3 regions of the Vreelandella sulfidaeris Esulfide1 genome follow, and region 3 is predicted to be linked to each of the others. Evidence: predicted binding sites of a transcription regulator. Region 3 holds the regulator's gene; each other region holds the start of a gene.
The links. Region 3 encodes sigma-54, which starts transcription at its own class of promoters, with help from an activator protein. Its sites were predicted from a motif close to TGGCACNNNNNTTGCTNT; they were not measured.

Region 1: ACW44H_RS04745 (formate/nitrite transporter family protein) is a predicted target of sigma-54. The motif match lies at 1,061-1,078, and genes of this name have one in related genera.
Region 2: ACW44H_RS18460 (P-II family nitrogen regulator) is a predicted target of sigma-54. The motif match lies at 1,203-1,220, and genes of this name have one in related genera.

Annotation. Positions count from the first base shown of each region.
Region 1 is NZ_CM133364.1:1,014,485-1,016,752, forward strand. It holds gene cynS (cyanase) at 1-58, opposite strand, end outside; gene ACW44H_RS04745 (formate/nitrite transporter family protein) at 116-928, opposite strand; gene ACW44H_RS04750 (sigma-54 interaction domain-containing protein) at 1,259-2,268, shown strand, end outside.
Region 2 is NZ_CM133364.1:3,966,742-3,969,009, forward strand. It holds gene ACW44H_RS18455 (ammonium transporter) at 1-716, opposite strand, end outside; gene ACW44H_RS18460 (P-II family nitrogen regulator) at 789-1,127, opposite strand; gene ACW44H_RS18465 (accessory factor UbiK family protein) at 1,481-1,840, shown strand; gene ACW44H_RS18470 (TonB-dependent receptor) at 2,000-2,268, shown strand, end outside.
Region 3 is NZ_CM133364.1:1,540,937-1,543,204, forward strand. It holds gene ACW44H_RS07050 (PTS sugar transporter subunit IIA) at 1-83, opposite strand, end outside; gene hpf (ribosome hibernation-promoting factor, HPF/YfiA family) at 88-396, opposite strand; gene ACW44H_RS07060 (RNA polymerase factor sigma-54) at 495-1,910, opposite strand; gene lptB (LPS export ABC transporter ATP-binding protein) at 2,054-2,268, opposite strand, start outside.

The DNA.
Region 1 (2,268 bases), 530 kb from region 3:
TCATTTTTTTTCGCGCTTTGGCAGCGAGCAGGGTATGACGCATTTCGAGCTTATCCATGACAAATCTCCTTTGAGTAGAGGGCGAGTGCGCCCTTTTTCACCGATGAGGCTGTGATTAAGAAAATACTTTTTTAGCTTGGGTACGCACGTGGGTGGTGTAGAGAACCAAACCAACCAGTGTCAGGCCGCCGACTAGGTTGCCCAGTACGGTGGGGATTTCGTTCCACATAATGTACTGATAAAGGGTGAAGTCAGCGCCCATCATGAGGCCGATGGGGAACAAGAACATGTTGACCACGGAGTGCTCAAAACCGAGATAGAAAAACACAATGATGGGCATCCACATGGCCATAATCTTGCCGGAAACCGTTGTGGAGATAGCGGCGCCCACCACGCCCATGGACACCATCCAGTTACAGAACATGCCCCTTAGGAAAAGCACAATCCAACCGGCAAATCCCGCCTCTTGGTAACCCACCGTGCGACTTTCACCCACGGTCATCATCGTTTGGCCGACGGCGTTGATTTCCTCGGTACCGCCCATGGTGAAATTCAGGTAGCCAAAGGTGGCGATAAAGAGTGCGCCCCCAAGGTTGCCGAGTCCCACCAAGCCCCAGCATTTCAGCATCCTAGGCAGTGTGACGCCGGGCCTTTTGTCGAGCCATGCAAGAGGCACCAGCGTAAAAACACCAGTGAGCAGGTCATAGCCCATCAAATAGAGCATGACGAAGCCCACTGGAAAGAGCAGAGCGCCAATCAAGAAATGGCCGGTTTGCGTAGCAATGGTGATGGCGAAGATAACGGCCAACGCGAGAGTGGCGCCCGCCATGAACGAGCGGATAAGTGTATCCCGGGTGCCCATATAGATTTTTGACTCACCCTGGTCTACCAACTTCGTGACAAATTCACTGGGCATTAGATAAGACATAAGCAGCTTTCCTGTGTCATTTCGGTTAGTGAACGCCTCGCCCAATTTTTTAGTGTTCCAGACAGGATCAATAAAAAAAACAGCGGCGCTGTTTTGGTGCAAAAAGGGAGGACTTGCAGCGTTAACGTTCTTATTGCGATTTATGTGCCAACACGCATTATTTTTATTTAACTGTTTGTTTTTATGTTTTTTTTATGGTTATTGCCTAGCACGCAATGCACAGAATAGTTATTACGAAAAGTCGTAAATAGCGATATTTCGTTGTTTTATTAACGAAAAATCGTAAATGGCGTGGTAATTGAATGGTTAAGGTGGGAAACATCTTGAGCCATGAGGTATGCACCAATGTATGAGCAAGCGTATTCGCACTCCGCGGCTCTAATGGGCAGCTTTTCACCCCTTGCAATGATTGTGGTCGACCCGTTGGCCGATCAACTGCTGGCCGCTAATCCCATCGCTTGCGAGATGCTCAATATTGATGGGCCTCTGCCTTTAGCGACACCGTTTAGCCACCGCTTGAGCGCTGGATTGCCGCTATGGGTGAGCTTTACCGATGAAGCGTTGGTACAAGAAACGGCCTGGTCGGATGATTTGGTACTGCTAGATATGCTCCGCCAGCCGTACCGAGTTGAGGTTTATGCCCAGCGCCTCGGCGACTCAGAACAGCTGTTGATGACGCTAATTGATCGCAATAAAGCCGAGCAGCGACGTGCCAAAGCGGAGCTAGGTCGCCAGCATCGCCAAGGGGAAGTGGGTTGGCAGCGTGTCGAGCAGGTATTTGAACGCATTGAAAAGCAAAACCATCTTATTCTTAGTGCGGCGGGCGAGGGTATTTATGGCCTTGATGCCGAGGGCAAAACCACCTTCGTAAACCCAGCTGCGGAGCGTATTTTGGGTTGGAGTACCGAGGATATGGTGGCCCACGATGCACACCTAATGTTTCACCACACCCATGCCGATGGCAGTCACTTTCCGGTACAGGAGTGCCCGATCCATGCCTCGTTTAGCGATGGCCAGGTGCATCATGTCGATAACGAAGTGTTCTGGCACAAAAATGGCGAAGCGATTCCTGTTGAGTACACCAGCACGCCGATTTTTGAAATGGGCCGTTTGGTTGGGGCAGTGGTGCTTTTTCGCGATATTCGTGAGCGTAAACGCGCCGAGCAACAGCTACGCGATGCGCTCGCTGAAGTGGAGGCACTCAAACAACGGCTGGAACTGGAGAATGAGTATCTACAAGAAGAGATAAAAGCAGAGCTTAACCATCGCGACATCGTCGGCGATAGCCCGGCGGTGGCAAAACTGATCAAGCAGATCCAGATGGTTGCTCCCACTAGCGC
Region 2 (2,268 bases), 1.8 Mb from region 3:
GCCGCCAGCTTGAGTTCAGAGCCACCGTTAAAGCCGAACCAACCCATCCACAGAATGAAAGTACCCAGCGTTGCCAGCGGCATGTTGGCACCAGGAATGGCATGGATAGAACCGTCTTTGCCATATTTGCCTTTACGCGGACCTAGCACAATCACCCCTGCTAGTGCCGCTGCTGCACCGGCAAGGTGCACAATGCCTGAGCCCGCGTAATCAGAGTAACCAACTTCAGACAACCAACCGCCGCCCCAAGTCCAGTAACCAGACACAGGATAGATAAACGCAGTCATTACCACAGCAAAGGCCAGGAATGCCCATAGTTTCATGCGCTCAGCAACGGCACCCGACACAATCGACATGGCGGTGGCGACGAACACAACCTGGAAGAAGAAGTCAGAACGCATTGAGTAGTAGGGGGCGTCATCGCCGCCTGCGGTCACCGCATCAGCACTATTCTCAGCGCCAATCAAGAAACCCAGATTAGGTAAAAAGCCGCCAGCACTGCTGGAGTACATGATGTAGTAGCCCACCAGCAGGTACATGGTGCAGGCGATCGCAAATAGCGCGATGTTTTTGGTAAGGATCTCTGCGGTGTTTTTGGAGCGTACCAAGCCCGCTTCCAACATGGAGAAGCCTGCGGCCATCCACATCACAAGCACGCCGCAAATTAGAAAGTAGAACGTATCGAGCGCGTAGCTCAAATCAGCTAACTCATTCATGAGGTGTTCCCCGTTATTCTATGAGAAGTTATACGCAAAAAAAGGCGCTGCAGCCTGTTCGCGTGGCGTCCGTTATACGGCGTCAGCGCCGCGCTCACCGGTGCGTATACGAATCACGTCTTCCAGTGGCGTAACAAACACCTTGCCGTCACCGATCTTGCCGCTGTTAGCCGCGCTACAGATCGCATCCAGCACGCTTTCTAAACGCGCATCGTCCACGGCCACTTCCACTTTCACTTTGGGAAGAAAGTCGACGACGTATTCTGCGCCACGGTACAACTCGGTATGCCCTTTCTGACGGCCAAACCCTTTCACTTCGGTAACCGTAATGCCCTGTACGCCGTTGTCGGCGAGTGCCTCACGAACGTCGTCGAGCTTGAATGGCTTGATGATAGCGGTGATGAGTTTCATCCCGGATCTCCCCTGCTGGATAAGTCCTGCTAGATTGGTAGCGGCACAGCCGCCAGAATAAGCACCTGAACCGATAATGCGCATACCGTGCCAGCTGACTTTTTTTAAATAAAAATCAGTCAATTAAGTAAAAATCAAAGCCCCTTTCCACGCTCACTCTCATCAAACCAAACTCCACCACACCGCTATTGCACCAAAAAAGAGCAACATAAAATGTTGACCGCTCTATTTCGATGCAAACCACTCGCCAAGCAGTAAATCCATTCGGCGCATGCGAATTTGCCAACTGTTGCGTATCCTTACGGGTAAGCGTTTTTATATTCATTTAGCTAGTAATCAAGGAGAGAGCAGCTATGGCCCCTCAAGACCGCATCAGCCGACTGGCCCAGCAGATTGGCGATCGCTTACAGAACGCCTCGCAGGCGCCGGAAGATATTCAAAAAGGCGTGCAGCAAGTTGTGCGCGGTGCGTTTGACCGCTTAGAACTTGTCTCAAGGGAAGATTTCGATATTTTAATGGACGTATTGCAGCGCACGCGTTCACGGGTAGAGGCGCTAGAGCGTCAGGTTGCGACACTTGAAGCCACGGTAGAAGCTTCTACTGCTCCCACTGCCACCCCGCTAGAAGCAGAAGTACCGCCGGTGCCTACCCCCGAGCCAGATACAGATACAGATACAGATACAGATACAGAAAAGAAGAATAAGCCCACTTAACACTTCCGCCTCATTAACAGCAGCAATAGGTTAATGCCCTATTGCTGCATGGATTAGCGTTAACTGGATAAACTATAAACACGAATCACTATCATTGACTTTATGTTTCCTGGTGATACTCTCCGCCTACTCACCCTTATTGTTCGCGGACTGATCCCCATGTATGTTTTGCACTCCTTACCTACTTCACTTATTGGTACCGGGCTACTGCTGTGCCTCTCCAGTAGCGTTTTCGCCCAAGAAATGACCTCTAGCGCAAACGCCGACGACACTATGGTCGTGGTTGGATCCCGCACGCCCACTCAAATCAGTCAAATTCCCGGCGCTGTTTGGGTGATTGACAAAGAGATGCTGCAACAGCAGACCCGCAATGGTGCAGACCTAAAGACAGCATTGGGGCGTCTGGTGCCGGGGCTGGATCTGGCGCC
Region 3 (2,268 bases):
AAAAACTCCAGCACCCTTTTTTTGCTGCCCCCGGGTACGTCGAAGAGGACACGTTCCGGGGGGAGTATGGTTTCCAACGTCATTGAATTAACGCACACCTGCGCCTTGGGCGCGGGCTTGTGCTTTTTCCTTATGTTTAACGAGTTGACGGTCAATTTTGTCCGCTAGTGCGTCAATAGCGGCGTACATATCACTGTCTATGGCTTCGGCATGTAAGTCAGCGCCTGCAGCATGCAGTGTACAGGCGGCATGCTGGCGCTCCTTCTCTACTGATAGGGTGACTTGCACCGTGGTTATATTGTCGTAATGGCGCTCTACACGTTCAAGCTTTTCGTTGACATAGTCACGCAAGGCGTCGGTCAGTTCTACGTGATGACCAGTGATATTAACTTGCATTGACGTACTCCTTATCCATCGGACTGTACTTCGATTGTAACCCTTTTTGCCGCGTTGCAAAGCCCTTGTCGAGAGTTTCCCTGAGAGGGTGACGAGTGCTAGCGCAAACGGCGCCGTTCACTGGAGGAGGGAATGCCCATCGCTTCGCGGTATTTGGCCACCGTGCGACGTGCCACCTGGATGCCCCCCTCATCTAAGAGCGTGACTAAGCGGCTATCCGAAAGCGGCTTGCCAGGCGGCTCTTCTTGGATCAGTTTCTTGAGCCGTGCGCGGATAGCCGTACTGGAGTGGCTATCGCCATCCTGCCCACTTACCTGGCTCGAGAAAAAATATTTGAGCTCAAAAACGCCCCGCGGTGTATGGATATATTTCTGAGTAGTTACCCGTGAAATAGTCGACTCGTGCATTTCCACGGCTTCGGCGATATCGGCGAGTATTAAAGGTTTCATCGCTTCTTCGCCATGCTCTAAAAAGCCAATTTGTCGGGTGATAATTTCACGGCCAACACGTAGCAGCGTATCGTTGCGGCTTGAAAGACTCTTAATCAGCCAGCGAGCTTCCTGAAGATGCTCTTTAAGAAACTGGTTGTCCTGACTTTTGTCTGCACGCTTTATCAAGCTGGCATAGTCAGGTTGTATCCGCAGCCGTGGCAGCGCCTCGGGGTTGAGTTCTAAATGCCAGCCTTCATGGTCATGGCGTACGACGAGATCCGGCGTTACGTAGCTGTCGTCGGTATCGCCATAGGCGCTGCCTGGGCGTGGATCAAGACTGCGTATTAGCAAAATGACATCCGCCAACTGATCATCATCAAGCCCCAGTCGGCGTTTTAGCAAGCGCATGTCATCTTTGCCCAACGCTTCAAGAAACTGTCGCACTAAGCGGCGGGCGGGGACCAGTAGCGGGGTATCATCAGGAAGGGCCGCTAGCTGCAGCATTAGGCATTCACGCAGGTCGCGGGCAAAGATACCCGTTGGCTCAAACTGCTGGAGCTTGAGCAAGATGGTTTCTACCTCGCGCTGGCTAAGTCCGTCAATGCCTTGAGCGCGAAGCCCTTCACGGATGTCATTGAGCGGTTGGGTTAAATAGCCGTTAGCGTCTAGCGCATCGATTAAGCTCTCCGCAACCTGCTGTTCACGCTCGCCAAAATCGGTCATCGCCAGTTGCCATAGCAAGTGCCCATGAAGGCTCTGGCCGGCAGCCTGACGCTCAAAGTCGGGCCCTTCACTACTGCTGGCGCCGTGACTTCCGATATCCTGGTAGGTATCTGACCAATCGCTATCTACTGATAATTCGGTGGGAATACTCTCGGACCACTCTTCTTCTTTAGGCTCGCTGACGGCCTGTTCGCTAAATTCATCTTCCTGTTCCAACAGGGGGTTGGCGTCTAAGGCCTGCTGAATTTCTTGACGAAGGTCCAGCGTTGATAGCTGTAACAGGGCGATGGCCTGCTGCAGCTGAGGTGTCATGGTCAGCTGTGTGCCGATACGCAGTTGTAGAGAAGCTTTCATGACCATCTGAGAACCACTCGTTATTCAGAATCCTCCACCCTAGTGCGAGTGAGGACCAGGTGCAAGTGCAATAAGCATGCCATTGGTGGTAAAGTCATTGTAGAGCACTATTTATAGGCCAAAAATAAGCGTCAGAATTAAGAAAAGCCTTACAGACGAAAGTCAGCACCCAAATAAACGTCTCTCACCTTCTGGTTTGTGAGAATGGCATCTGGAGAGCCGCTAGCGATGATTTGACCATCACCCACGATATAGGCGATATCACAAATATCGAGCGTTTCACGCACATTGTGATCAGTAATTAGCACACCAATATGGCGCTGCTTTAGCGCACGGATGATGGTTTTTATCTCGCCTACCGAAA